One region of the Pseudomonas putida genome, then DNA from elsewhere that is predicted to be linked to it. Evidence: riboswitches for the same ligand, from Rfam matches in the RefSeq annotation. Region 1 holds a riboswitch; the other holds the start of a gene.

Region 1 (17,319 bases):
GCCCTTTGGCCAGGACCATGTGCAAAGGGCGGGTCTGCATGGCAGGTTGCTTGAGGCCCAAGGCATGCAGCAAGTCTTCGGTGCCAGCGCCAGCGCTGAGCACGATGCGCTGGGCGCGGATTTCACGGTCGTCGACGCGCAGGCCAACCAGTTCGTCGCCCTCGCGCAGCGGTTCGACCTGTTCGCCAGCGAGCAAGCTGTCACCGGCCAGTTCGGCCAGGTTGGCCAACAGGCTGGGCACATCGATTACCAGTTCCGCCAGGCGGTAGACCTTGCCTTTGAAGTCACGGTCTTGCAGGGCCGGCGGCAATTGCTCGCCTTTTACCTGATCGACACGGCCGCGCACCGCCTTGCTGGCGAAGAAGCTGGTCAGGTTGCCGGCGAGGGTGCCTGGCGACCACAGGTAGTGGGCATCGGAAAGCAGGCGGGTGCGGGTCAGGTCCAGTTCACCGCTGCCATCGATCGCTTCGCGCCAGCGTCGCGGCATGTCGGCGATGGCTTCCGAGGCGCCGGTCAGGGCGCCGTGCAGGGCGTACTTGGTACCACCATGGATGATGCCCTGGGACTTGATGGTCTGCTCGCCACCGAGGCTGGCGCGCTCCACCAGCACTGTCGAGTAACCCAGGCGACGCAGGCGGGCATTGAGCCAGAGGCCTGCGACCCCGGCGCCGACGATCAGGACGTCAGTGGAAATGGCGGTTGGCATGGCGGTACCTCGAAGACTGGGACAGCTGGCAAGTATACAGGCTGCCTCAGTGCCCGGCAGTTTTGGAAAACAGCTGAATCACTACCACGCCACCCACGATCATCGCCATGCCCAGCATCGCCGGTACATCCAGCTTCTGCCCATAGACCACCAGCGCTGCCACGCTGATCAGCACGATGCCAAGGCCCGACCAGATCGCGTAGGCGATGCCTACCGGAATGCTGCGCACCACCAGGGTCAGCATCCAGAAGGCGATCCCGTAGCCGACCACCATCAGCAGCAACGGCAACGGCGTGCTCAGCCCTTTTACCGCCTTCATGGAGGCAGTGGCGATGACTTCGGCGCAGATGGCGATGGCGAGATAGGTATAGGCATTCATGACGGGATCCTCCGGTAACTGGCTCGGCATTCTAGCGATTGCCCGAATGCGGTAAAGTCATTACCTATCCGAGCTGGAGATAGGTTGATGGCCGAGCAATGGAACCTTGAACAACTGCGCACCTTTCTGCGGGTCGCCGAATTGCGCTCGTTTTCCGCCGTGGCCCGCGAACAGCGCAAGGCACAGTCGGCCATCAGCAATGCCATCGCCCTGCTTGAAACCGACCTCGGTGTCACGCTGTTCGAGCGCAGCAGCGGACGCCAACCCAAACTGACTGAAAACGGTACGGCGTTGCTCGAAGATGCCCGAGAGCTCTTGCGCCAGTGCGAACGCCTGGATGGTCGTGCCCTGGCCTTGATGCGTGGCCAGGAAGCCTTGTTGCGGGTGGCTCAGGATGAGGCGATGCCTTATCAGCCAGTGATCGACAGCCTCGACGAACTGGCTAGCCGTTATCCATACCTGGAGGTGCAACTGGCCAGTGGTGCCCAGGGGGATGTAGCGCGCAAGCTGGCCGAGCGACGCGCCGACCTGGGGCTGTTCTTCCACCACGAAAGCATCCCGGCATCACTGGAGCGCCGAGCGTTGGGCAGTGTGGAGATGGTGACGGTCTGTGCAGTTGATCATCCACTTGCTCGCGAAGGCCGAGTCACCCGCCAACAGCTGGCCCGCCATCGGCAATTGCTGATCACCCCGCAACAAAGCGGCTACCCGGGTGGCGAAGCGATCAGCCCGCAGGTCTGGCGTGCCGACAGCTTCTACGCCATGGCCGAGCTGCTGATGCGCGGCCTGGGCTGGGCCTGGCTGCCGCGGCATGTGGTGCAATACCCGACTTACCAGACGCACATGGTCGAACTCGACAGCGAATGGCGCCCGCCCGCGTTGGTGGCAGAACTGGCCTGGCGGCGTGATGAGCCGCTGGGCCCGGCTGCGCAATGGTTGGCCGAGCGCTTTGCGGTGCACCTGCGCGCGATCGGGTAAACTCCGCGGCCATGAACAGAACACTCTATACCTTGCTGTTTCACCTGGGCCTGCCGCTGGTTGCGCTGCGCCTGTACCTGCGCGCACGCAAGGCACCGGCCTACGGCCAGCGCATCGGCGAGCGCTTTGCCTGCAACCTGCCGGCCATGCGCCAGGGCGGAATCTGGGTACATGCGGTGTCGGTTGGTGAAAGCATTGCCGCCGCACCGATGGTGCGTGCGCTGCTCAAGGCTTACCCGGACCTGCCGATCACGCTCACCTGCATGACCCCGACCGGTTCCGAGCGCATTCGCGCAATGTTCGCCGACGAGCCGCGCATCCAGCATTGTTACCTGCCCTACGACCTGCCATGGGCGGCCGGACGCTTTCTCGACCATGTGCGCCCGCGCCTGGGCATCATCATGGAAACCGAACTGTGGCCCAACCATATCCACCAATGCGCCAGGCGCGGCATTCCGGTGGCCCTGGCCAATGCCCGCCTGTCCGAGCGCTCGGCCCGTGGCTACGGGCGCTTTGCCAAGCTGACCCGGCCGATGCTGGGTGAAATGAGCCTGATCGCCGTGCAGACCGAAACCGAGGCCCGGCGCTTCCGTGACCTGGGCGCGCGCCCCGAGTGCGTGCAGGTGACCGGCTCGATCAAGTTCGACCTGAAGATCGATGAGCACTTGCCGCCTCGTGCCAGGGCATTGCGCGAACAGTGGGGCGCCGACCAGCGTCCGGTGTGGATCGCTGCCAGCACTCACGAGGGTGAGGATGCCTTGATCCTGCAGGCGCACCGGCAGTTGCTGCAGGTACATGGCGATGCACTGCTGATTCTGGTGCCGCGTCATCCTGAGCGGTTCGATGCCGTGCATGCCTTGTGTGCCGAGCAGTTCGCCACGGTGCGCCGCTCCGCCGGCACGTCGGTGGATGCCCGGACGCAGGTGCTGCTGGGTGACACCATGGGTGAGTTGCTGTTCCTCTACGCCCTGGCCGACATCGCTTTTGTCGGTGGCAGCCTGGTGGCCACGGGCGGCCATAACCCACTGGAGCCTGCGGCATTGGCTTTGCCGGTGCTCATGGGGCCACATGTGTTCAACTTCCTTGAGATCAGCGCGATGTTGCGCGAGGCGGGTGCGTTGCAGCAGGTCGAAGATGCCGACGGGCTGGCCGAGGCGGTGCGTCGATTGATCGAGCTGCCCCAGGATGCGCAGCGCATGGGCGAGGCGGGCAGGGCGGTGATGCGGGCCAATCAGGGCGCCTTGCAGCGCTTGCTGGATGGGTTGGGCAAGTTCATCCGCTGAAAGCGAGCTTGCGCGGATCCTGTGGGAGCGCCCCGGCAAGGCCGCTCCCACAGGGCGAGTGTCTATCTCAAGGCCTGCGCTCAAAGTTCTTGGCAGCCGCGGCCGCAAGGTCCGGTGGCAGGAAGTCCTTGTCCGGGTTGTAGTCCGGCTTCAGGTACTGTTTGAGGTCCTGCAGGTCCTGCGGGCTCAAGGTCCCTGCCGCCTGCTTCAAACTCAGGTTGTCGATAATGTAGTCGTAGCGGCTGTTGTTGTAGTCGCGCACCGAGGTGTACAGCTGGCGCTGGGCGTCGAGTACGTCGACGATGTTGCGGGTACCGACCTGGTAGCCGATCTCGGTGGCTTCCAGGGCACTCTGGTTGGAAATGATCGACTGCTTGCGCGCCTGCACCTGCTCCACATCGGTGTTCACCGCGCGGTGCAGGTTGCGGGTGTTCTCCACTACCTGGCGGCGCAGGCTTTCGCGTTGCTGCTCGCTTTGGCTCAGGCGCTGGTAGGCCTCGCGTACCTGCGAGCTGGTCAGGCCACCGCTGTAGATCGGGATGTTCAGCTGCAGGCCGACGGTGGTCTGCTCCACGTCACCGCTGTAATGCACATTGGGCAGTGCAGCCGAGTTGCTGAAACCCAGGTTGTCGTTGTCGCCTTTTTGGTATTGGGCCACCGCATCGAGGGTCGGGGCGTGGCCGGCCTTGCGCTGGCGCAGGGTTTCTTCAGCGGCGGCAACGGCATGGTTGGTGGCCAGCAGGTTGAGGTTCTGACGACCAGCGGTTTCCACCCAGGCCTTGGCGTCGTTGGGGGTCGGCACCTTCACCGGCAGTGTGTGGACCACTCCCTGGATCGAGCTGTACTCGCGGTTGGTCAGGGTGACCAGGGCCTCGAAGGCATCCTGTACCTGGCGCTCGGCGACGATCCGGTTGGCCCGGGCAGTGTCGTAGCTGGCCTGGGACTGCAGCACGTCGGTCTTGTCGGAGAGGCCGACGTCGAAACGTTCGTTGGACTGGTCCAGCTGGCGCTTGAAAGCCGCTTCCTCGGCTTTGGTTGCGGCCAGGTTGTCCTGGGCGCGCAGTACGGTGAAGTAATCCTGCGCAGTCTGCAGGATCAGGTTCTGCTCGGTCGCCGACAGTTGCAGCGCCGCCTGCTCGTTGACCGCTTCGGCAGCCTGCAGCTGGAACCAGCGATCGGCGCGGAAGATCGGTTGTGAAAGGGTCGCGCTCCAGCTGTTGCCGCTGCGGTTGATGGTCGCCGAAGGCTGGTCGAGCTTGGTGCGGGTATTCTGCATCTCGGCACCGGCCGAGAGGTTTGGCAGCAGGCCGGCGCGGGCCTGCGGCACCACTTCTTTCTGGGCACCATAATCGGCACGGGCGGCAGCAAGATCGGCGTTGTTGTCGACCGCTTCCTGGTAAACACTGACCAGATCGGTCTTTACCGTCGTGGGCATGTCCGCTGCCCAGACCACTCCGTTGGACGCACAAGACACGGCTATCGCCAGTGAAAGTTTGCGCAGCATAGAGGCAATCCTTGTACGAAATTTAATTACTGAACTGTTGAGTATCGAGCGACGGGCCAGTGTAGTGCCATGCGCACCCGTCAACAATCATAGGTTGCGCCTTTCATCTCCCCTGCGTTTTACCCGCTTGGCTTTGCCGACCACTCCAGTCTAGACTGCGCATGTTCTTGTCGGGGTGCCTTGAAGCAAAGGCTGAGATCGCAGAGGTGCGGATCCCGTTGAACCTGATCAGGTTAGCGCCTGCGTAGGGAACAAGATTGCTCGCCTTCCCGGGGAGCCTCTTGTGCCAGGTCCGGGAATGTCGCAGCTGCATGCAGCTTCAGGCACCCCCATGTCCGGCACTGCACCCGTCAAGGGTGCGTCCACGTCTTTCAGGTTCACCCCGACATTCCACTGCTAGGAAGCCGTCTGGAGAGCCTGTGATGACCAAACAAGAAAAAACGATCAACCTCAGCGAATCGGCGCAAGTCGATCAGCAGTCCGTGCAACCGTTCCCGCGTTCGCGCAAGGTCTATGTCGAAGGCTCGCGCCCGGACATCCGCGTGCCCATGCGCGAAATCAGCCTGGACGACACCCCGACCGACTTTGGCGGCGAAAGCAATGCGCCGGTGCTGGTCTACGACACCTCCGGCCCGTACACCGACCCCAACGTCATCATCGATGTGCGCAAGGGCCTGGCCGATGTGCGTTCGGCCTGGATCGACGCGCGCGGTGACACCGAGCGCCTGGGCGGCCTGAGCTCCGACTTCGGCCAGCAGCGCCTGAACGATGCCGAGCTGGCCAAGCTGCGCTTCGCCCACGTGCGCAACCCGCGCCGGGCCAAGGCTGGCGCCAACGTCTCGCAGATGCATTACGCCCGCCAGGGCATCATCACCGCCGAGATGGAATACGTGGCCATCCGCGAGAACATGAAGCTGCAGGAAGCACGCGCAGCCGGTCTGCTCAACGAGCAGCATGCCGGCCACAGCTTCGGTGCCAACATCCCGAAAGAAATCACCCCGGAATTCGTTCGCCAGGAAATCGCCCGAGGCCGCGCGATCATCCCGGCCAACATCAACCACCCGGAAGTGGAGCCGATGATCATCGGCCGCAACTTCCTGGTGAAGATCAACGGCAACATCGGCAACAGTGCCCTGGGCTCCTCGATCGAGGAAGAAGTGGCCAAGCTGACCTGGGGCATCCGCTGGGGCTCGGACACCGTCATGGACCTGTCCACCGGCAAGCACATCCACGAAACCCGCGAGTGGATCATCCGTAACTCGCCCGTGCCGATCGGTACCGTGCCGATCTACCAGGCACTGGAAAAGGTCAACGGAGTGGCCGAGGACCTGACCTGGGAGCTGTTCCGCGACACCTTGATCGAACAGGCCGAGCAGGGCGTCGACTACTTCACCATCCACGCCGGTGTGCTGCTGCGCTACGTGCCGCTGACCGCCAAGCGGGTCACTGGTATCGTCAGCCGCGGTGGCTCGATCATGGCCAAGTGGTGCCTGGCGCACCACAAAGAAAACTTCCTGTACACGCACTTCGACGAGATCTGCGAAATCATGAAGGCCTACGACGTCAGCTTCTCGCTGGGCGATGGCCTGCGCCCAGGCTCGATCGCCGACGCCAACGACGCCGCCCAGTTCGGTGAGCTGGAAACCCTTGGCGAGCTGACCAAGATCGCCTGGAAGCATGATGTGCAGTGCATGATCGAAGGCCCCGGCCACGTGCCGATGCAACTGATCAAGGAGAACATGGACAAGCAGCTGGAATGCTGCGACGAGGCGCCGTTCTACACCCTCGGCCCGCTGACCACCGACATCGCCCCGGGTTACGACCACATCACCTCCGGTATTGGTGCGGCGATGATCGGCTGGTTCGGTTGCGCCATGCTCTGCTACGTCACGCCCAAGGAGCACCTGGGCCTGCCGAACAAGGATGACGTCAAGACCGGCATCATCACCTACAAGATCGCCGCCCATGCCGCCGACCTTGCCAAGGGCCATCCGGGCGCGCAGATTCGTGACAATGCCTTGTCCAAGGCACGCTTCGAATTCCGCTGGGAAGACCAGTTCAACCTGGGCCTGGACCCGGACACCGCGCGCGCATTCCACGACGAGACCCTGCCGAAGGAATCGGCCAAGGTCGCGCACTTCTGCTCGATGTGCGGGCCGAAGTTCTGCTCGATGAAGATCACCCAGGAAGTACGTGAATACGCGGCCAAGATCGAGGCCGTGGACGTGACGGTCGAGCAAGGCATGCGCGAGCAGGCCGAGCGGTTCCGCCAGGAAGGCAGCCAGCTGTACCACAAAGTGTAAGAACGCCAACGTCCCTCATGTGGGAGCGGGCTTGCCCCGCGAAAGCGTCAGCTGCGCCAGCGCACTTGGCAGGTCTGACGCCTTCGCGGGGCAAGCCCGCTCCCACAAGGGGGTAGTCAGTGCCACATTCATTCTTCCTGTGAACATAACAATGACATCACCCAGCCAATTCTCCCCCGACCACCCGGTCCCCACCCACCAGCGCATCTTCGGCGCCCGTGACCTGTTCTCGCTGTGGTTTTCCCTCGGCATCGGCCTGATGGTCCTGCAGGTCGGCGCCATGCTGGCCCCTGGCCTGGGCCTGGCCGGCGCGATCCTGGCCATCGCCCTTGGCACTGGTGTCGGTGTGCTGCTGCTCGGCGCCGCCGGGGTCATCGGCAGTGACACCGGCCTGTCGGCCATGGGCACCCTGAAGTTGAGCCTGGGTAGCCATGGCGCGCGCTTGCCGGCACTGCTCAACCTGCTGCAACTGGTGGGCTGGGGCGCCTTCGAGATCATCGTCATGCGCGATGCTGCCAGCCTGCTGGGCGCTCGGGCGTTCGGCGAAGACAGTGCCTGGAACAGCCCGATGCTCTGGACGCTGTGCTTCGGTGGCCTGGCCACCTTGCTGGCGGTTAGCGGGCCGTTGGCGTTCGTGCGCAAGGTGCTGCGTGCCTGGGGTATCTGGCTGCTGCTGGGTGCGTGCCTGTGGCTGACCTGGAACCTGTTCGCCAAGGCCGACCTGGCTGAGCTGTGGAACCGCGCCGGGGATGGTTCGATGTCGCTGGCAGTGGGCTTCGACATTGCCATTGCGATGCCGTTGTCATGGTTGCCGTTGATCGCCGACTACTCGCGTTTCGCCCGTAACGGCAAACATGTATTCGGCGGAACCGTGCTGGGCTACTTCATCGGCAACACCTGGCTGATGAGCCTGGGCGTGGCGTATACCCTGGCCTTTGCCGCCAGCGGCGAGGTCAATGCGCTGCTGCTGGCACTCGCGGGAGCCGGCATGGGCATCCCACTGCTGTTGATCCTGCTGGACGAGTCGGAAAAGGCCTTTGCCGATATTCACTCGGCTGCCGTGTCCACCGGCGTGCTGTTGCCACTGAAGGTCGAGCACCTTGCATTGGCCATTGGTGTGCTATGCACCCTGATTGCCTTGCTGGCTCCGCTGGCCCAGTACGAGAACTTCCTGCTGTTGATCGGCTCGGTGTTCGCACCGCTGTTCGGCGTGGTGCTGATGGACCACTATGTAATCCGTCGACGCCGCCTGCCGACCCAGGTCGGTGGTTTGCACTGGCAGGCGCTGCTGGCCTGGATAGTGGGTGTGGCGGCCTATCATGTGATCGTCGCCAAGGCGCCGGAGCTGGGCGCTACCCTGCCAGCACTGCTGCTGGCAGGTGGGCTGCATGGCCTGCTGAGCTTCAGCCGCGGCCGGGAAACAGCTCAGGCTTGAGCACGCCGTTCAGGCGTGGGTAAGGGATCTTCAGTTCCACGTGGCCCATGGAGTAGGGCGCGATGGCGTAGACCTCGTACTTCACCACCAGCGCGCCGTACGTCAGGGCGATGTGCGGCGAGCGCTTGAAGGGCCAGGTCTTGACGAATTCGGCGTCCTTGTCCATGCCCACGCTGATCAGCCAGGCACGGTGCGACTCTTCCACGGTCTTCCAGAAGGTCTCCTCCTGGCCTGGCACCAGCATGTCCTGCAGGGTCAGCACCTTGTCCAGCTTGCGCGAGTAGTTGATGAAGCCACGCCCCGGCATGCCGTGGGCGCCGCCGCTGTCGAGGTAGCTGGACAGCTCGATGATCACCAGCCCGTCATGCTGCTCGCGTACCTTGGCTTGCAGATAGCTGCTGTTGCGTTTGTCGGCACTGGCCAGGTATTGCTGCTCGTAGGCCAGCAGGGTGCTTGGCGCGGTGCCATGCTGATTGTCTTCGGTCAGTTGCAGCAAGCGCTTTTCGACGATGGCATCGAGCTTGGGCTGGGCCGGAAAGTGGATGGTGTCTATGTTCACCAGTGGGCAGTCGCTTGCGCTGCAGCCGGGCTTGACGTGCTCCCAGGCATCGCGCTTGACCTCCAGCGGAGTCCGGTAATTGGGCGCGAACAGGCTCTGGCAGGCGCCCAGAGCGAGTGCCAGCACGGCCACGGAAGTCAGTTTGACAAGTGTCATGATGATCCTTGCAGAACAGGGAAAAGTCGGCCTTTGACCGTCTGCGCGGCCTTCAGTTCGCCACTAAGCTAACAGAGTGAACGCGTGCTGTCCCGAGTGCGCGAACGGTTGCCGGAAAGGGGTGAAACGGGCAACCGTGCAGAGTAGGATGGCGCGATGCGGTAATTGAGGTAATGAGGATTTCCATGTCAGACACGTTGAATTCGGTGCCCAAGGCGGTCGAGATCGTCAAGCGGGACAACTGCTTCAAGGGCTTCTACAAGCTCGACAAGGTGCAGCTGCGCCATGAGTTGTTCGCTGGCGGTATGGGGCGCGAGATCAGCCGAGAGCTGTTCGTGCGCCATGACGCAGTGTGCGTGTTGCCCTACGATTCGCTGCGTGATGAAGTGGTACTCATCGAGCAGTTCCGGGTCGGCGCCATCGACAAGATCGACAACCCCTGGCTGATCGAGATGGTCGCCGGGCTGATCGACAAGGACGAGCAACCGGAAGAAGTCGCCCATCGTGAAGCTGAGGAAGAGGCCGGGCTCACCTTCAGCGCGTTGTGGCCAATGACCCGCTATTTCCCTTCGCCAGGCGGTAGCGACGAGTATGTTCACCTGTTCCTTGGCCGCTGCACCAGCGAAGGTGCTGGCGGGCTGCATGGGCTGGAAGAAGAGGGCGAAGATATCCGGGTGCGCGTGTGGTCGTTCGACGATGCCTTGCAGGCGGTGCGCGATGGGCGCATCTGCAACGCAGCGACTATCATCGGCCTGCAATGGCTGGCGCTGAACAAAGATGAAGTTCGAGGTATGTGGAAGTGAACCTGTTGCGTGAGCGTTATCGGGTCGATCTGGCCGGGCTGCAAGCAGCCTGCGAGGCCAACTATGCCCGGCTCATGCGCCTGCTGCCCGACATGCGTACTACCCAGAGTTCGCGGCGCATCGGCATGACCCAGGGCGACCAGATGCTCGGTGTGCTGGTGCTCGATGTGCTCCTGGCTTGCCCATACACCACCACCTTGCGGGTGCGCCAGGAACATAGCCTGCCCTGGCTGCCGGTGCCGCACTTGGAGGTGCAGGTGTATCACGATGCGCGCATGGCCGAAGTGGTCAGCGCCGAGCATACCCGCCGCCTGCGCAGCATTTACCCGTACCCCAACGAGGCCATGCACCAGCCGGACGAGAAGGCCCAACTCAATCTGTTCCTCGGCGAATGGCTCAGCCATTGCCTGGCCTGCGGCCACGAACTGGCCAGTGTGCGCTGAAATGTGACCTGTGTCGGTTTCGAGTGTTTGCTCGCAACCGTTCCAGCGCCATAATTCGCGCAGTACCCGTTCGAGGAGACGGCCGTTGCCGCACCCAGACCCTTCCCCTGCGCCCGTGCATGTGGTGCAACTGACCGACGCCCACCTGTTCGCCAATCCGGCGGGCACCTTGCTGGGCCTCAATACCCGAGACAGCCTGCGCCACGTGGTGGCCCAGGTACGTCGCGAGCAGCCACGTGTCGACTTGCTGCTGTGCACGGGTGATCTGTCCCAGGATGGTAGTGTCGCGTCCTATGAAGCGTTCCGTGAGCTGACCGGTGGATTTGCAGTACCGACTCGCTGGTTGCCGGGTAACCATGATGAAGCCAAGATCATGGCGGAAGTTGCGCCAGAGCTGGTGCAATCAGTGACCGACATCGGCAGCTGGCGTGTGGTCATGCTCAACACGGCGGTGCCGGGCGCGACCCATGGGCTGCTCGAGCAAGACCAGTTGTCGATCCTTGCCGAAGCCCTGGCGACAGCCGGCGAGCGCCATTGCCTGGTGTGTTGTCACCATCAGCCGGTGGACATCGGTTGTGCCTGGATCGCGCCGATTGGCTTGCGCAATGCCGATGAACTGCTGCAGCGCCTGCGCGGTTATCCACAGGTGAAGGCATTGCTCTGGGGGCACATTCACCAGGCGTGGGATGAACGGCGCGATGGCTTGAGGCTGCTGGCCACGCCGTCGACCTGCATTCAGTTCGCGGCGGGCAGCGAGGACTTCAAGGTCAGCGAAGAACAGCCGGGGTATCGCTGGCTGCGCCTGCATGCCGATGGGCGAGTGGAGACTGGGGTGGAGCGGGCCACGGATTTTGAAGTGAAGCTCGACTTCAATAGCGCGGGATATTGAAGAGCCTGGGCCACGCAGCGGCACCAGCTCTTGAAGAATTTGTTGCTAAATCCCAGGCGCGGCGCCAAAACCCGGCGAACGCGCTACACTGCGCGTCCCTGCGCCCGCTCGATCGGGCGCGAAGCCACAGATTCCGGGGGCAGCATGTCGGGTTCCATCCTCTATATCCATGGCTTCAACAGCTCGCCGCTTTCCACCAAGGCGCGCCAGCTCGCGGCGGTGATGCAGCAGCTGGGCCTGTCGCAGCAGCTGCGCGTCCCGGACTTGCACCACCACCCACGCCAGGCCATGGTCCAGCTCGAAGCTGCCATCGCCGAGCTCGGGGCACCCCTGCTGGTCGGCAGTTCGCTCGGCGGCTACTATGCCACCCATCTGGCCGAGCGCCATGGGTTGAAAGCCCTGTTGGTCAACCCGGCAGTCACCCCGCACAAGCGCTTCGATGGTTATCTGGGTGCCCAGCGCAACCACTACACTGGCGAGACCTGGGAGCTGACCCTGGACCATGTGCAGGCCCTGGCCGAACTGGAAGTGCCGGCGCCGACCGACCCGGGCCGCTATCAAGTGTGGCTGCAGACCGCCGATGAAACCCTGGACTATCGCCACGCCGAGCAGTATTACCGGGCTTGCGCCCTGCGCATCCAGGCCGGTGGAGACCACAGTTTCCAGGGCTTTGCCGAGCAGCTGCCAGGCCTGCTGGCCTTTGCCGGCATTGCCCGGCAGCAGTATGCGGCGCTCGATTTTTCTGTATTTTGATCATTTTGCATTCACCAGACTGACGACGAGAACCCATGGCCAATCCCAGCGCTAGCGCCTATAACGCAGACGCCATCGAAGTCCTCTCCGGCCTCGACCCGGTGCGTAAACGCCCGGGCATGTACACCGATACCAGCCGGCCTAACCACCTGGCCCAGGAAGTCATCGACAACAGTGTCGACGAAGCCCTGGCCGGCCACGCCCGTTCTGTGCAGGTCATCCTCCACGCCGACCACTCGCTGGAAGTCAGCGACGATGGCCGTGGCATGCCGGTGGATATCCATCCCGAAGAGGGCGTGTCGGGCGTTGAGCTGATCCTCACCAAGCTGCACGCCGGCGGCAAGTTCTCCAACAAGAACTACCAGTTCTCCGGCGGCCTGCATGGGGTGGGTATTTCGGTGGTCAACGCCCTGTCGACCCAGGTGCGCGTGCGCGTCAAACGCGACGGCAACGAGTACCAGATGACCTTCGCCGATGGCTTCAAGGCCAGCGAGCTGGAAGTGGTCGGCACGGTCGGCAAGCGCAACACCGGTACCAGCGTGTACTTCAGCCCGGACCCGAAGTACTTCGATTCGCCGAAGTTTTCCATCAGCCGCCTCAAGCACGTGCTCAAGGCCAAGGCCGTGCTGTGCCCGGGCCTGCTGGTCAGTTTCGAGGACAAGGCCAGCGGCGAGAAGGTCGAGTGGCACTACGAAGATGGCCTGCGTTCCTACCTTGTCGACTCGGTCAGCGAGTTCCAGCGCCTGCCCGACGAGCCGTTCTGCGGCAGCCTGGCGGGTAACAAGGAGGCCGTCGACTGGGCCTTGCTGTGGCTGCCCGAAGGCGGTGACAGCGTTCAGGAAAGCTACGTCAACCTGATCCCCACCGCCCAGGGCGGTACCCACGTCAACGGCCTGCGCCAGGGCCTGCTCGATGCCATGCGCGAGTTCTGCGAGTTCCGCAACCTGTTGCCGCGCGGCGTCAAGCTGGCGCCGGAAGACGTCTGGGAGCGCATCACCTTCGTCCTCTCGATGAAGATGCAGGAACCCCAGTTCTCCGGCCAGACCAAGGAGCGACTGTCGTCCCGTGAGGCCGCCGCGTTCGTCTCCGGTGTGGTCAAGGACGCCTTCAGCCTGTGGCTCAATGCCCACCCCGAGCTGGGCATGCAGCTGGCGGAACTGGCCATCAGCAACGCAGGCCGTCGCCTCAAGGCCAGCAAGAAGGTCGAACGCAAGCGCATCACCCAGGGCCCGGCGTTGCCAGGCAAACTGGCCGACTGCGCCGGGCAGGACCCGATGCGCGCCGAACTATTCCTGGTCGAGGGTGATTCCGCCGGTGGTTCGGCCAAACAGGCCCGGGACAAGGAATTCCAGGCCATCCTGCCGCTGCGCGGCAAGATCCTCAACACCTGGGAAGTGGACGGCGGCGAAGTCCTGGCCAGCCAGGAAGTGCATAACATCGCCGTGGCCATCGGTGTCGACCCGGGCGCGGCCGACCTGTCGCAGCTGCGTTACGGCAAGATCTGCATCCTTGCCGACGCCGACTCCGACGGCCTGCACATTGCCACTTTGCTCTGCGCATTGTTCGTCCAGCACTTCCGCCCGCTGGTCGAGGCCGGCCATGTCTACGTAGCCATGCCGCCGCTGTACCGCATCGACCTGGGCAAGGAAATCTACTACGCCCTCGACGAAGCCGAGCGTGACGGTATCCTCGACCGCCTGGTGGCCGAGAAGAAGCGTGGCAAGCCGCAGGTCACTCGATTCAAGGGCCTGGGTGAGATGAACCCGCCGCAGCTGCGCGAAACCACCATGGACCCGAACACCCGGCGCCTGGTGCAGTTGACCCTGGACGATGTCGAAGCCACCTGCGAGTTGATGGACAAGCTGTTGGCCAAGAAGCGCGCAAGTGATCGCAAGAGCTGGCTGGAAACCAAAGGGAACCTGGCTGAGGTCATGGTTTGATCCGTCTTTTCGTCGCGGCCTGCCTGGCGCTGTTTGCCTTGCCGAGCCTGGCGGGCAACTGGCCGGAGCTGAAGCTGGCCTCCGAGCACCCGATCGAGGGCATGCGCGGCGGCAACCTGTCCGGCCTGGTCGAGTGCCGGGGCGGGCTCTGGGGTGTTTCCGACCGTGATGACGACCGCATCTACCGCTTTGATCAGCAGAACGCCGTCTGGCGCGCGCAGCCGCTGACCTTCACACCACCGCCGGTGCCCGAGAGTGGCCTGCCGTGGGGGTTGAAGTCGCGTAACTGGGCAGCCTCCTACGTGCGCGGCGGCGAGCTGGATTACGAAGGCATCACCTGCGATCAGGCTGGCAACCTCTACCTGGTCAGCGAGGCCCATGCGGCAGTGCTGCAGTTGCCTGCGGAGGGTGAGCCGGACTGGTTGAAGATCGACCCGGCGATGGTGCGTCAGGCCCGTGCCAGCGGCATGCTGCTCAATTTCAATGCCTTGTTCGAAGGCCTGGCGATCAACCCGCAAGGTGACCGCCTGTGGCTGGCGGCCGAGCGTGAGCGGCGCGGCCTGGTGGCGATCGAGCGCCAGCAGTCGGTATGGACCTGCGGGCGCCGCTGCGTATTGCTGAGCGAAGCCGGGGTCGAGATGCAGCCGCCACAGATGCCCGAGCCCCGGGCGCTGTCGCGCGACTTCGCCGACCTCGCCTGGTTCGAGGGCAAGCTGTTTACCCTCGAACGCAACGCCTACCGTGTGTGCCGGCGTGATGCCGACAGTGGCAAGGTCGAGCAGTGCTGGTCGTTCGCCGCCGAAGCTTTGGTGCCGGAACGCCGCTACGACCAGCCGTTTGGCCTGGCCGAAGCGCTGGTGATCGATGCCAAGGGTGCCTGGATCGGCCTGGACAACAACAATGGTGACCGCGCCGACGGCGAAAGCCGGCCGATCGTCTGGCGCTTCGAGGCGCCGCAGGGCGGCTGGAGCGCCACACCATGAGCCAGCCACCGGGCAAACGCGCCGGCAAGGTCCTGATGATCGTCGCCTGGGCGGCGGGGCTGTTCCTTGCCACGCGCTTCTTCGGGCAATGGGAAGACCACGAGCGCAACCCTAACACCCAGGTGCAGTCGTCCCATGGCGACGGTTTCATCGAAGTGCGCCTGCTGGGCAATGGGCAGGGGCACTTCGTGCTGGACGGCGCGATCAACGGCCAGGTGGTGCATTTCATGCTCGACACCGGAGCCACCGATGTGGCGATCCCGGAGTCACTGGCCAAGGACCTGAACCTGCAGCGGGGCAGCCCGGTGATGCTGAGCACCGCCAACGGTCGCACCGAAGGCTACCGCACCCGGCTGGATACCCTGCAGTTGGGTGATATTCACCTGCAGAATGTGCGCGCTTTGGTGGTTCCGGGCCTGGACGGGCAGACCGTGCTGCTGGGCATGAGCGCCCTGAAACAACTTGAATTTACCCAGCGCGGCGGCACCATGCTGCTGCGCCAGAACCTGAAATGACGAGGCCCGCATGAGCGACTCACTGGAACTCAGCCTGGACGGCGTCGAACGCCGCTCGCTGGCTGACTTCACCGAACAGGCCTACCTCAACTATTCCATGTACGTGATCATGGACCGGGCCTTGCCGCACATCGGCGACGGCCTCAAGCCGGTGCAGCGACGCATCGTCTACGCCATGAGCGAGTTGGGGCTCGATGCCGACGCCAAGCACAAGAAGTCTGCCCGTACTGTCGGCGACGTGCTCGGCAAGTTCCACCCCCACGGCGATTCGGCCTGCTATGAAGCCATGGTGCTGATGGCGCAGCCGTTCAGCTACCGCTATACCCTGGTCGACGGCCAGGGCAACTGGGGTGCGCCGGACGATCCGAAGTCGTTCGCCGCCATGCGTTACACCGAGGCACGCCTGTCGCGCTATTCGGAGGTACTGCTCAGCGAAGTGGGCCAGGGTACCGTCGACTGGGTGCCGAACTTCGACGGCACGCTGGAGGAGCCTGCGGTACTGCCGGCACGCCTGCCGAACATCCTGCTCAACGGCACCACCGGTATCGCCGTGGGCATGGCCACCGACGTCCCGCCGCACAACCTGCGTGAAGTGGCCAGCGCCTGCGTGCGCCTGCTCGACGAGCCCAAGGCCACCATCGAGCAGCTGTGCGAGCACATCCAGGGCCCTGACTACCCGACCGAAGCCGAAATCGTCACCCCGCGTGCCGAAATCCAGAAGATCTACGAAAGCGGCCGCGGCTCGATCCGCATGCGCGCCGTGTACCGCGTCGAGGACGGCGACATCGTCGTCACCGCGCTGCCGCACCAGGTCTCCGGGGCCAAGGTGCTGGAGCAGATCGCTGCGCAGATGCAGGCCAAGAAGCTGCCGATGGTCGCCGACCTGCGTGATGAGTCGGACCACGAGAACCCGTGCCGTATCGTCATCATCCCGCGTTCCAACCGCGTCGATGCCGACGAACTGATGCAGCACCTGTTCGCCACCACCGACCTGGAGAGCAGCTACCGGGTCAACGTCAACATCATCGGCCTTGACGGCCGCCCGCAGCTGAAGAACCTGCGCGCGTTGCTGCTGGAGTGGCTGGAGTTCCGTACCAACACCGTTCGCCGCCGCCTGCAGCACCGCCTGGACAAGGTCGAGAAGCGCCTGCACCTGTTGGACGGCTTGCTCACCGCGTTCCTCAACCTGGATGAAGTGATCCACATCATCCGTACCGAAGAGCACCCCAAGCAGGCCCTGATCGAGCGCTTCCAGCTCACCGAGATCCAGGCCGACTACATCCTCGAGACTCGCCTGCGTCAGCTGGCGCGCCTGGAAGAGATGAAGATTCGCGGCGAGCAGGATGAACTGCTCAAGGAGCAGGCCAAGCTGCAGGCCCTGCTGGGCAGCGACGCCAAGCTGCGCAAGCTGGTGCGCAGCGAGCTGATCAAGGACGCCGAAACCTATGGCGACGACCGCCGCTCGCCAATCGTCGAGCGCGCCGAAGCCAAGGCCTTGTCGGAAAACGAGCTGATGCCGACCGAGCCGGTCACTGTGGTGCTGTCGGAAAAGGGCTGGGTGCGTTGTGCCAAGGGCCACGACATCGACGCTACCGGCCTGTCCTACAAGGCCGGCGACGGCTTCAAGGCCGCTGCTGCAGGCCGTTCCAACCAGTTTGCCGTATTGATCGACTCCACCGGGCGCAGTTAT
Region 2 (12,743 bases), 2.6 Mb from region 1:
CACGCTGGCGGAGATCCGTGAATGGATCGAAGCCCTGTTGCCGCAACTGGATGCACTCAACTTCAGCGACGAGACCGTTGCCGGTGATTTCATTCGCCTGGTCGCCGAGCACAGGTGGCTGATGACTGATGCGCGGGCCGAGGCTATCTACACCAACCTCGAAGAGTCACCGCAAGGCCGCCTTCGCGAGCTGCAAGCACTCATTCACAGCAAGGAAAACGCCCATGACTGACGCCTCCGTGAGCCGCGCCGCATCGCCCCCTGCCTGCAGTGCACGGGTACCGATCCTGCCAGTGCGCTACGCCGTCGTGCCACGTAGCGGCGCTGCCCCGCCCTGCCGCTACAGCGACTCCGGCTTCGCCCTGGAGCAAGGCTTCCCTTCACTGCAGCACGCCGCCTACACCCTGCGCGCCCTGCGTCCGGGTTATGTCTACGTGTTCATGAAAGGCACCCAGGGCGAAAAGCTGGTCATCCACGAGTACGACGGTGAAGGTCAGTACAAGGAGTTGCGCCACCGGTGCCTGGAGCACTACCAACGGCGCGACCGCTACTTGTCCGGCCGGGCGATGGGTTGGGTCTGGGCCGACACCTGCGAGACCAGCGCCAAGGAAGTCTGGATCGCCTACAGCCCGCACCTGTGGACCAACGCTATAACCGCGCGCATCACCGGTTCGCTGGCCATGCGCAAACGGCACATGCGCCAGCTGAACATGGCCGAGTTGATTGCCGGCAACCAGGCGCCGTCCAACCAGGCCCATGTGCTGCCGGTCAGCGCTTTGCATACCTGGGTCGAAGACTTCAAGCCGGACGCGCAACGCATGTCACTGAGCTGGAGCAGCCAGCCACGCACTTCGGCATTGCTCGCCGGCAGCCTGCACGCCGTTGCACGGCACTACCCTTACACCCAACCGAAGATCCCCGCCGTGGTGGTGCTCAGCGACGCCGAGGGCCTGGCCCTGGACCTGAGCCTGTCGGTGTCGGCCTATCAGCACCAGATGCGCGACCTGATGCCCTCCGAACAGCTGCCCCACACAAGGCCGGCGCAGGGTACCGAGCAGGCTGATGTACCGATGTGCTACCAGCTGGATGCCGAACGCCTCAGCCCGCAGAGCCGCGATTTCCACCATCGCAATCTGATTGCCACGTTGCTGAACAAGACCCTGGAAAGCATGTACCCACCCGACAACCCGTCCCTGGGCACGGCAGCCCTGAGGATACGCCCGGACAGCCGACCGAAGCCGCCTTACGAGGAACGCTTCCGGGTGCTCACCCACCCAGACTATTCCGAGCAGGGCCATCGACTGGGGCAGCGTATCGATACCGCCAAGTACCTCAAGTTTCTGGAGGAACGCGACGAACTGGAGTACCGCATCAGCCAGATGCGTGAACTGGCCTTGCAAGCCAGCAACGATCACGACGCCTGGCTGGCCACCGCCGAAGCCGCGCATCTCGATGATCCTTACAGCCTGGCGGCCGCGCTGGCCTGCTATGACCGGGACGAACTCAGTTCCGCCCGCGGACTGGAAATGTCCCTGGCCCTATTGATTCATCCCATGGGCCAACCCGTGCCCGGCACCGAAGAGCAGGACCTGCGCTTCAAGCGCCTGGAGCGCTGGCTGGACCAGCATGACAGTCCGCTGTACGAAGCGTTGGCGCCCTTCAACCCGTTTCGCGACAAGGCCGACTCAATCGGCACCTTGCTCGGTGGCAGTGACAATGTCATCCAAGGTTTGGTCGGACGCTTTCCAGCCATGGCGAATATCACCGACCTCACGGCTCAATCGGTCAGTACCGTGGTGCTGAAGCGCATGCGCGGACAGACGCGCTGGGATGCCAGCAACAGCCTGCGCCAGCAAGTGCAAGCTGCCGCGCGCGAGGCCAATGCCGAAAAAGCGCTGGGGCTCCTAGCGGCGCGGTACAACATCACTGACAAATTGATCCTCGAGAATCCCTTCAGCCAGGAAGTGGAAAAATACCTGAAAAGCGGGATGGCGCAAGTTGAAGAAATGAAGCAGTTGCGCATCACAGGCAGTAGGAAAGTGATGCTGGAGATGACTACCACTTCACTGGTCAAGCCAACGCCACTCGGGCTGCTAACTTCTGGCGTCGGGACGGGTTTGAATGCCGGAATGCTGTGGTTCAACATATTTACACTGAAAGCGGCGTACAACAACTTGCAGCGAAGTGATGCGCCTGAGTATGAGACAGGTTTTTCGGCTTCCGTCTTTGGTGTGATCGGTGCTACAGCAGCGACGTTAGTAAGTACACGAGCAACACAAAAAGCGATCATGCTGAAATTGGGATCTAGTGCTCCAGGGATGGCATTCGGCAATGGGTTAACAACATTCCTGAGCAGTAATTTATTTGTACGAATTTCTGGCTACCCAGCCATCTTATTGAGCTTAACCTCAGATATCCAAAAGTACAAAAGACAGAATGCAAATGGTAACGCGGAGGCCGCAAGCTACACATTACGCGGCGGGGCTTCTATGGCACTGGGGGCCACTTTGACTTTAGAGGGGTCCCTTGCAATTGCTGGTCCAACAATGTTTATTCCCTTCGCTGGCTGGGCTGCGGCCGCAGTTGTACTGCTTGGCGCCGGCTTCATTGCAGGCGGAATGTACTTTCACCATAAATCTCATGAAAAACTTCATAACCCGATAGAGCTTTGGGCAGTCAGAAGCATTTTCGGTACACGCCAAAATGATGGAGAAACCAGAGAAGAGACGCCTCTGGATCACGCAAGGAAACTGCCAACATTCACGAGTGCAAAGGAAGAAATTAGAGCATGGCATGCTGCTTTTTATTTGCCCTCCCTACTGTCAAAGGAAGATTCAAAAAAACTCGTCGGAGGACAAATGAATACCGGCACTTCTAAATCATGGTCATCTCCTAACTGGAGAGCGATCTTTCACGGTGATATGCCAAGCCACACGAACAGCCTGGGATTTACCGTGCTTTTACCCGGCTTTGTTCTTGGTCATAGCACTTGGAAATCAAGTGCAAGCACACGAAACCATGATAATACTACTAGTGCGATCGCTATAACACCGACCTGCCACCTGACAGCGGCAGGATTGATTTTGATCTTCAAAATGATGAGCAACACCCCCATTAAGATAACGTTAAAAATATGCTACTACCCCGGCACAGACCTAGATGAGGAAGCCAAGTCCACAACAAAATTTTCTTTAGGAGATTAACAACATGGCAACATTGTGGCTTTTCACACCTACAGGCAACTCAAATCATCCGCCACGAATTGGCGGTCAAATCACACAAATCAATCAAACGGTACTAACACTGAAAAACCCCTGGGTAACTGACTCCGTTTTTATGGGCAAGATTTATACTGCCATGACAATATTTCTCGCCATATTCATCTATCCAGACATAGTAGATGAAAATTTTCGAGATATAACCTTTGCCGACATAGACTCAGCAATAATTCTTCTGCTATGCCCTCTTATTTTTTCTCCTTTTTTAGTTTATCGCATCTACTTCATAAAAAAATTATCCGCCGTGTATTTTAACCGATCAACAAAGAAGATTTACTACAAGCGCATAGGAAAACTATTTATTTTCGATTGGCACAATGTCTGCGGAGGTGTTTTCAAAAGGACCGAATTTGGCGGTTCATCCTTCAGCACCAGCTACGCCTTGGCGTTCGCTCCCCGTCGAGAAGATGGCACTCTCCACCAGCGAGACTGCCTCTGGACTGACAGCAACGAACCTACCGAGCCTGACATCAGATATGTCGCCGAAGTCTGGGAATACCTACGCCATTTCATGGACCACGGCCCCGACAAACTCCCTCCTCCAGGCGAACCCAACTGGTGGCACAGGCCGTTACACGCCATCTGTCTCACCCCAGCAGAAGCGTGGCGCCACTACGCCCCTTGGCGCACCGGCGAGCCCGGTGAAATACAGGGTAAAAAGAACTGGCAACTACCGTTCTGGGCAGTCCTCTTTCCCTACAACCTGTCAGTTGCCATCTGCTGGTACGTCATCTGCCGTGTATTCAACGTTCGCGCAGCGCCGCCACCGCCAGAGGCGTTCGAGGAAGCCCCCATTCAACCCAGCAAGCGAAAACGCAAATGAGCACCGGCTCAGGAAAGCTTGGGCTGTCTGCAGCAGCCCAATCACTCAAGAAATTGAGCCAGATCGCTAGACTTCACCTTTATCCCCTGACAAAGTAAGGAAAATCTCACGGACGAGACCAACAACCAAGCAAGGCGATTCCATGGCAATCGATTCCGTTCTGGTCCGCATCCTCCGTGCTTTCACCTCATTCAACCAACGCCTGTTCCTGCGCCGCCTGAACAAGGAAGAGGTCAACCTCATCGACCACTACCGCACCCTGCCCGAGCGCGATCGAATCGCCGTGCGGTACATGTGCACGGCGATCCACAAAACCTCAATGAAACAGCCTGACTGAAGCCAACCGGCACTCAGTCAACGCCATCCAGCCCCATCTGCCAGAAATCAGCCTCCAACCGCGAAGCCTGGCCAAAGATCTGTGCCAGCTCCACAAACCGCTGCTCGGTCATGCTCCGCGCCGCCAGTTCGTCCAGGTGCTTGCGCGCCGCCGCTGCCACGCCCTGGTAACCCTCGCCGGCATACTCGCCAATCCACTCCCGGTACGGGTGGTCGCTCAGGTCACCAATGCGCTCCGCCAATGTGCGGCCGATCTCGGCGTAGCCGATCACGCACGGCGCCAATGCCACATGCAGTTCGAGCAAGTCGCCGGCCGCGCCGCAGTCGAGCACGTAACGGGTGTAGGCCACGGTCGCCTGGTGCTCGGGGGCTGCCTGGATATCGGCTTGCGACAACCCCCAGCGTGCACACAGGCGCAGGTGCAGTTCGGTTTCATCGAGAATCGCCGCCAAACCGGCCTGGGCGGCGCGGATATCCGTCGGCAGGCGGCTCTTGTAGGCGGCCAGGGCCCAGGCGCGGGCGAACTGGATGAGGAACAGGTAGTCCTGGATCAGGTAGGTGCGGAAGGCTTCTTCGGGCAGCGTGCCCTCGCCCATCTGCCGCACGAAGTCATGATCGACATAGCTGTTCCACTGGCCGGCCGTGGCAGCCTTCAGACGCTCGAAAATATCCATGCTCACGCCTCCTCGCTGTACACGGCGTCGAAGAAGGCAAGCTCCAGTTCAACGGTACGTGCGTAAAAATCACTGGCCAATGCGGCCTCCAAGGGGCCGACCCGGTCCAGTTCGGACTTCAGGAACGCCACGAAATCGCAAAATGCCGGGTTGTCGTGCAGCGTGATCCATTCGGCATAAACGAAGTTGGCCGGCAGCGGCTTGGGTGCCTTGAGGGCCCAGTCCAGGTACAGGCCTTCGGCAACGTTCAGCACGGCCAGCGCGGCGGCGTAGGAACGGGTAGCCGCGGCCTCGCGCATGATGGCCTTGAAGCCGGCGGTAGGTGCTGTGTCTGCAGGCTCGGTGCGCTGCGCCGGGCTGACGTCCAGCGCCTCGAACGCTCGCAGGAAATAGGTGTTCTCGTCGCTGGAGATCATCCCGGCGAAGCGGCCGAAGCGCAGGCGGGCCTCATAGGTGTCGGCGGTGGCGATGGCGGCGCCGAGCAGGGTCAGGAAGCTGTCGAGAAAGCGATGATCCTGGACCAGGTAGCGGACCATGATCGGGTCGGCGACGCTGCCTGCGCAGAGTTCGGTGACGAAACGGTGGCCGACGGCCGCCGACCAGGTCGGTTGGTTCTGGCGTTGAAGGGTTTCGCTGAAGCGTTCGGTCATGGTGTGGCCTCGCAGTGAGGCCGGCAAAAGGCAGGTCGGCAGTCCCATCCCTTCGCCGGCATTATCCGGATCAGGTTCGAAGGGTCACCGCGCTTCAACTCTCAGCGGTTTCTCAGCCCGTTGCCGGGCTCCCCTTGGTGGGCATTAGGTATACAGCGCTAAACAAGAATTGTCACCACTCCCAACACCGCTGTTGGGCCCCACTTCACCCCGCTTTCGGGGCCCTACACCCGTTCATTGACACCCCATTATTTAGCGCACCTCAGGCGTTGCAAGGAGTTGTTTAACAAAGTGTTGCCGAAACATCTGTTGGCACAGCCGTTGCTCAGGCCAGTAAAACCCGGCACAACGCCATTGATGGCCCTTAGCCATTTAGCTGCGAGCGAGGCACCAGGCAATGAAAACACCTGCCGTGATCCACCCCAACAGCCCTCTCTTCAAATTGTCCGCCGTGACCGCGCTGATGCTCAGCCTCGGGCTGATCTCAGCAATGGCCTCCGGGCTGGATGACGTCAGCCCGCCGCCGCCGACGGACCCGTCGCATTTCGATGACCAACCGGCAGACCCCGGCCCGGCACTGCTCAACCTGTTCAACCTGCCTGAAGCCAACGAAGGTTCGCTGGAACTGCAAAACGGGGTGTACGGTGATCGCGCGACCAACCGCGTCGACAACGTGCTGCCGCCCGCCCTGCAGACATCACGCAATTACCCTACCAACGGCAAGCCAAGCCCGTTGTTCGGGGCCCAGCCGTTCACTCAGCAATTGCTGCTGTTCGAGGAATTCGGCCCGGAAAAACTCGACCCCAACCTGCCTCCCCCTTCGCTGACCTTCCCGGTTCCCACACTGGGCGCGGAACCTGCTCAAGACCCCAACGTGGTGGCCCGCAGCAGCCCCAACGGCAATGCCCTGGAGGCCTTCCTCAAGCAGCCGGGGCTGTACCCGTTCCCGACCCAGTTCGCCAACACCCTCGACCGCAACCCGTGGAAGGCGCAGATCGAGCTGTTCCTCAACCGCAACTCGGTCGGCTCGCCAGCGGAAGGCCGGCCACCAGGAAAAGGCTGGTCGCACCAGCGCTGGAACGAGTTCTACCCCCAGGCGGCGTTCAAGACTGCGCAGGCAGGTGCGCGCATCAACCAGGGGCTGCGTGACCGCAAGCAGCTGCACAACTATGCCGCGGGCGAGTTCGCGCCGGGCGGGCTGTATTACCAGACCTCGGACATCCCGACCACCCTCGGCACCACCAAGGGCATCGACACCCGCTTCCACCCGAACTTCCCGCTGCAGAACCACAAGTCGCTGTGGACCTTCGACGGTACCTTCCCGCCGAAACTGCTGATGGTTCGCTATGGCCAGCCGGTGCTGATGCGCCACTACAACGCGCTGCCGATCGACCCGGCAGCCAACGCCGGCTTTGGCCTGCACACCATTTCCACCCACGAGCACAACGGTCACTCACCAGCCGAGAGCGATGGTTTCGCCAACGCCTACTTCTTCCCTGGCCAGTACTATGACTACCGCTGGCCGATCCAGCTGGCCGGTTACGACACCATCAACACCCGTGCCGAAGACCCGCGCGCTGCCTTCCCCTGCTCGCCGGGTGAAACCCTGTTCGTCAACGACGCCAACCCAGGGCTGAAGACCTGCGAGAACGGCAGCATCAAGATTCGTGGCGACTGGCACGAAACCATGAGTACACACTGGTTCCACGACCACATGATGGATTTCACGGCGCAGAACGTCTACAAAGGCAACGCCGTGATGATGAACTACTACAGCGCCATCGACCGTGGCAACGAAGCGCTGCAGGACGGTGTCAATCTGCGCTTCCCCAGCGGCTCGGCCATGCCGTGGGGTAACCGCGACTACGACGTCAACCTGGTGATCGCCGACAAGGCCTGGGATCAGAGCGGCCAGCTGTGGTTCAACCCGTTCAATACCGATGGCTTCCTCGGTGACCAGATCCTGGTCAACTGGCAGTACCAGCCCAAGCTCAAGGTTCGCGCGCGGGCCTACCGCTTCCGTATCCTCAATGGCTCGGTTTCGCGTTACTTCAAGTTTGCCGTGGTGCGTGAAATCGCCGGCAACGGTGGCGAGTTCAAGGGCCCTTCCGGTTCCAACGTGTCGTACGCCCGTGTGCCGTTCCACATGATCGCCAACGACGGCAATATCATGGAACACGCCGTGCCGTTCGACGGCACCATGGACCTCAACGGCGACGGCAAGACCGACGACAACAACGCCATCCTGCCGCTGCAAGGCATCGCCGAGCGCTATGACATCATCATCAACTTCGCCAAGAACGGCATCAAGGTCGGCGATAAGCTGTATCTGGTCAACATCATGGAGCATGACACCGGCAAGGGCCCGAAACAGCCCATCGAGTTGGCCGACGTGCTGTCCGAAAAATACAAGGCAGTGATCAAACAGACCAGCAAAGGGCCGGAATGGGACAAAGGCGACCCGGTAGTGGGCAAGTTCATGCAGTTTATCGTGCAACCCTACAGCGGCACCGACGTCAGCATGGACCCGACCGCCTATGAACCGGCCAAACCGGGCAAGGCCGAAGGCCTGAAGATGATCCCGCTGACCATCGACCGCACCGCTGCCGCCGACCAGGCCAAGATCAAGGCGGCCCGTCACCGCGAGTTCATCTTCGGGCGCTCCGACGGCACCGATACCGCCCCCTGGACCATCAAGACCGACGGCGGTTTCGGCTACAGCATGGACCCGCGGCGCATCTCCGCCGCGCCACAGCTGGCCAGCGAAGCGACCCAAGGCGGCTTCAGCGGCGACGGCACCCTGGAAGTGTGGAAGATCAAGAACGGCGGCAACGGCTGGAGCCACCCAGTGCATGTGCACTTCGAGGAAGGCGTGATCCTCAGCCGTGACGGCAAGGCACCGCCAGAGTGGGAAAAATGGGCACGCAAGGACGTCTACCGCATCGGCCCGGACGACGACTCCTCGGAAGAAGTGGAAATGGCCATTCGCTTCCGCGAGTTCGCCGGTACCTACATGGAGCACTGCCACAACACCCAGCATGAAGACTCGTCGATGCTGCTGCGCTGGGACATCGAGCACCCTGGGCAATTCCAGGTCATGCCGACGCCGCTGCCAGGCTGGGATGGCGTGCAGTACATGGCTTCTGTGGGTCTGCCGACCTTCCGCACCGCCAGCAACAATAACGGTGAAAATCCGGCCAACAAACCACCCGTGGCCGTCAACGACAGCGCCGCGACCACGGCCGGCAAGCCGACCGTGATCAACGTGCTGGCCAACGACACCGATCCGGAAGGCAACCTGCCGTTGACCGTCAAGGACCTCAGCCAGCCCGACTCCGGCAAGGGCTCGGTCAGCAGCGACGGCACCACCGTGACCTACACCCCGCCGGCTACGGTCGACACCCCGTTCACCGCCAGCTTCAACTACACGGCGCGTGACGCCAAGGGCGCCGAATCGCTGACACCGGCCACGGTCAGTGTGGCGGTGAGCCCGGCAGCCGTGGCGGACCAGATCCAGGTCAGCAGCGCCGTGGTGCAGGTGCGCAGCAACAACCGCTACACCTGGGACATCTCCGGCACCACCTCGGTGGCCACCGGCAACAGCATCAGCGTGACCGCAGCCACCACCAGTGGCCCGCTGAACCTGGGCACGGCGACGCTGACCGCGGCCTCCAGCGGGGCGCGCTGGCGGTTGTCGGTGACCACCACCGGTGGCAGCCTGGCGGCACCGGCGACGATCACCGTGAAGTCGGCTCTGGGGCAGAGCGTCACGGTACCAGTAAGCGTCAAGTAATACGCATTGCACGGGGGGCCGCTCTGCGGCCCTTTCGCGGCTCACCGCAAATCAGAGGACGTACATCATGGCCCTGTCATGGCGTGTTCTGCTCGCACTTACCCTGTTCGCCGCCGGCACCCACTACTGGCCGATCAAAGCGGAACAATCGATACCAAGCACCGAAGCCGCCACCCCATGGGGCGCCGACTACTTCCCCAACACCCCGCTGGTGACCCAGGACGGCAAGCAGGTGCGTTTCTTCGACGACCTGATCAAGGACAAGGTGGTGGCGATCAACTTCATCTTCACCGGCTGCTCCGACTCCTGCCCGGTGGAAACCGCCCGCTTGCGCCAGGTGCAGAAGATCCTCGGTGAGCGGGTCGGCAAGGACATCTTCCTCTACTCCATCAGCATCGACCCCTACAACGACACCGCCGCCACCCTCAAGCGCTATGCCGAAAAGTTCGGCATCGGCCCTGGCTGGACCCTGCTCACCGGCGAACCCGAAGATATCGAACAGCTGCGCCGGCGCCTGGGCCTGTACATCGAAGGCCTGGAGAACGGTCGTTCCAAGGACCACAACCTGAGCCTGATCATCGGCAACCAGGCCACCGGCCGCTGGATGAAGGCTTCGCCGTTCGAAAGCCCGTACATCCTCGCCGACCGCCTGGGCAACAGCCTGCACAACTGGAAACAGGCCACTGCCATGACCAACGACTACGCCAGCGCGCCGGAAATCCGCCCGCCCAGCAGTGGCGAACAGATCTTCCGCACCCGCTGCTCCTCGTGCCACACCGTGGGCAACACCGAACCCGGCCAGCCCGGCATCGGCCCCGACCTGCTCGGCGTGACCCAGCAACGCGACCCCAGCTGGCTGGTACGCTGGCTGAAGGAGCCGGACCAGATGCTGGCCGAGAAAGAACCGCTGGCCACGCTGCTCTTCGAGCAGTACAACCGCCTGGCCATGCCCAACATGCGCCTGGGCGATGCCGAGGTCACCGCGCTGATCAGCTACCTGCAGGAAGAAACTTCACGCATACAGGCGCCCCTGACGGACCGGGGAAAACCTTAAAGGCAATTAGCCACCAGTCATGAGGCTGTCATCTGCCTGTCGTATTTTTCGACCATCACCCAGGGTCGGGAACAACAGCAGTGATCCGTCGCTCTCTCTCCTCCGCAAGCCTCCTGCGCTTGCTGATCCTGATGCTCTGTGCAGCCACCCTGACCTTCCTCTGGGGGCTGCACGTCACCCAGAAGGCCGCCTCGCGCCAGGATGCACTGGCGGCCAAGGCGGCCGAGCATCTGAACCTGGCAAGTATTGTTGCCGAAAGCCTGCGCCAGCTGGTCGACCGCGCCCAGGCCGTGGGTCGGGTGACCCAGGACGACATGAAAACCTTGCGCCAGGGCAGCCTGAGCCTTGCCAGGCTGTTGGCCGAAGACCCCGTGTTCAAGCGCATGAGCCTGTACGATCGCCAGGGTCGGCTGCTGTCCGCCAGCCATAGCGACGAAGCCGCGCAGCTGCCGGCGGACTGGCTGCAGCAATTGAAGGTGCATGTCGCCCACTACGGTTTCAAACCGTTCCTGCCACGGATCATCCCCGATACCTCGCTCCCGACCCTACCCAACTGGCGCCTGCCCTTCCTGTTGCCGTTGACCGACCTGCCGGGCCGGGAAATCGACAATATTCTCGTGGTGCAGCTCGACATTGGCTACCTGGCGGTGCTGTTCCAGCACATCGACCTTGGCGACAGCGGCTTGATGCGCCTGATTCAGGACGATGGCCAGGAGCGTCTGCGCATCGATACCAGCGGCGTGGTGGTGGCAGGCGACAGCTTCGAACCGGACATGGCAGATGCCGACGGGGCGGCCGGGCAGCTGACCCAATACGCGTCCGGGGTCCCTTACCAGAGCCTGTACCGGCGGGTGCCCGAGCGTGGCTTCAGCGTGGTGGTCAGCCAGCGTTATGACGAGATTCTCGCCCCTTCCACGCTGGCCTATTCGCGGCAGTTCTGGCTGAACCTGAGCATGACCCTGATGATCCTCGCCAGCCTGGCCTGGACCCTGCGCCTGCTGCGCAAGCGCCAGGAGGCGTTCAGCGCCCTGGAGCACGCGCAGCAGGTCAACCAGCAACTGATCGGCCGCCTGGAAGACGAACACCGGCGCAGCAGCCACGCCGCCGCCACCGACCACCTCAGCGGCCTGCACAACCGCCGCCAGTTCGTCGAAGTCGCCGGACAGGCGCTGACCCGGCAGCGCGGCAAACGCCGCCTGATGGCAATCCTGTTCATCGACATGGACCGTTTCAAGTCGATCAACGACTCGCTCGGGCACAAGATCGGCGACCTGTTGCTGCAGGCGGTTGCCGGGCGCATCCAGCGCCTGCTCGAACCCGGCGACGAGGCCTCGCGCTTTGGCGGTGACGAGTTCGTCGTGCTGCTGGCGGGCGAGCGCAGTGAGGCGCAGATCAACAACTGGGTACGCACACTGGTGCAGAAGCTCTCGGCCATCTACGCCCTCGACGGCCAGGAGGTCAACACCAGCCCCAGCGTCGGGGTCAGCATCTGCCCGCGTGATGGCCAGGACATCGACAGCCTGATCCGCAGCGCCGATGCCGCCATGTACTCGGCAAAGCAGGCCGGGCGCGCCCAGTACCGCTTCTTCGACCCCTCGCTCAACCTTTCCGACATCCAGGCCTTCACCCTCGAGCAAGCCTTCGGCACAGCCCTGACCGAGCGCCAGTTCGTGCTGCACTTCCAGCCGCAGATCCGCCTGGATAACCACCGTGTATTGGGCTATGAAGCCTTGGTGCGGTGGGATCACCCCGAATTCGGGCTGCTCTACCCCGACCGCTTCATCAGCCTGGCCGAACGCAGTGGTTTCATCATCGAACTGGGTTGGGAGGTGTTGCGCCTGGCCTGCGAAGAACTGGCCCGCTGGGATGCGCAAGGCCGTGAGGCACGGCTGGCGGTGAATGTCTCGGCCATGCAGTTGCGCCAGGCCGACTTCAGCACCCGCCTGCTGGCCAAGCTGAAGCTGTACGGCATAAACCCGCAGCGCCTGGAGCTGGAGATCACCGAAACCACCATCCTCGACCCGGAAGGCACCGCCGTCGATCACCTCCATCGCCTGCGTGCCGCCGGCCTGGGCATCAGCCTGGACGACTTTGGCCGCGGCTACGCCGGCTTCGCACACCTGCAGTCGCTGCCG

The links. Region 1 has a riboswitch for thiamine pyrophosphate ahead of thiC (phosphomethylpyrimidine synthase ThiC). Riboswitches for the same ligand answer to the same signal wherever they lie in the genome.
Region 2: linked by a shared signal. The riboswitch ahead of C2H86_RS25480 (TenA family protein) and the one ahead of thiC (phosphomethylpyrimidine synthase ThiC) in region 1 are both predicted to bind thiamine pyrophosphate.

The regions. Positions count from the first base shown of each region.
Region 1 is NZ_CP026115.2:2,046,461-2,063,779, reverse strand. It holds gene C2H86_RS09495 (NAD(P)/FAD-dependent oxidoreductase) at 1-706, opposite strand, end outside; gene C2H86_RS09490 (DMT family transporter) at 753-1,085, opposite strand; gene C2H86_RS09485 (LysR family transcriptional regulator) at 1,173-2,063, shown strand; gene waaA (lipid IV(A) 3-deoxy-D-manno-octulosonic acid transferase) at 2,075-3,346, shown strand; gene C2H86_RS09475 (TolC family outer membrane protein) at 3,414-4,850, opposite strand; TPP riboswitch at 5,012-5,118, shown strand; gene thiC (phosphomethylpyrimidine synthase ThiC) at 5,273-7,153, shown strand; gene cytX (putative hydroxymethylpyrimidine transporter CytX) at 7,305-8,588, shown strand; gene C2H86_RS09460 (RsiV family protein) at 8,557-9,303, opposite strand; gene C2H86_RS09455 (NUDIX domain-containing protein) at 9,489-10,106, shown strand; gene C2H86_RS09450 (DUF1249 domain-containing protein) at 10,097-10,549, shown strand; gene cpdA (3',5'-cyclic-AMP phosphodiesterase) at 10,635-11,438, shown strand; gene C2H86_RS09440 (YqiA/YcfP family alpha/beta fold hydrolase) at 11,583-12,191, shown strand; gene parE (DNA topoisomerase IV subunit B) at 12,227-14,131, shown strand; gene C2H86_RS09430 (esterase-like activity of phytase family protein) at 14,128-15,114, shown strand; gene C2H86_RS09425 (retropepsin-like aspartic protease family protein) at 15,111-15,629, shown strand; gene parC (DNA topoisomerase IV subunit A) at 15,640-17,319, shown strand, end outside.
Region 2 is NZ_CP026115.2:5,598,730-5,611,472, reverse strand. It holds gene C2H86_RS25505 (DUF4123 domain-containing protein) at 1-232, shown strand, start outside; gene C2H86_RS25500 (T6SS effector BTH_I2691 family protein) at 225-3,203, shown strand; gene C2H86_RS25495 (DUF6708 domain-containing protein) at 3,208-4,101, shown strand; gene C2H86_RS25490 (hypothetical protein) at 4,244-4,438, shown strand; gene tenA (thiaminase II) at 4,452-5,117, opposite strand; gene C2H86_RS25480 (TenA family protein) at 5,114-5,761, opposite strand; TPP riboswitch at 5,792-5,906, opposite strand; gene C2H86_RS25475 (Ig-like domain-containing protein) at 6,159-9,554, shown strand; gene C2H86_RS25470 (SCO family protein) at 9,622-10,608, shown strand; gene C2H86_RS25465 (putative bifunctional diguanylate cyclase/phosphodiesterase) at 10,689-12,743, shown strand, end outside.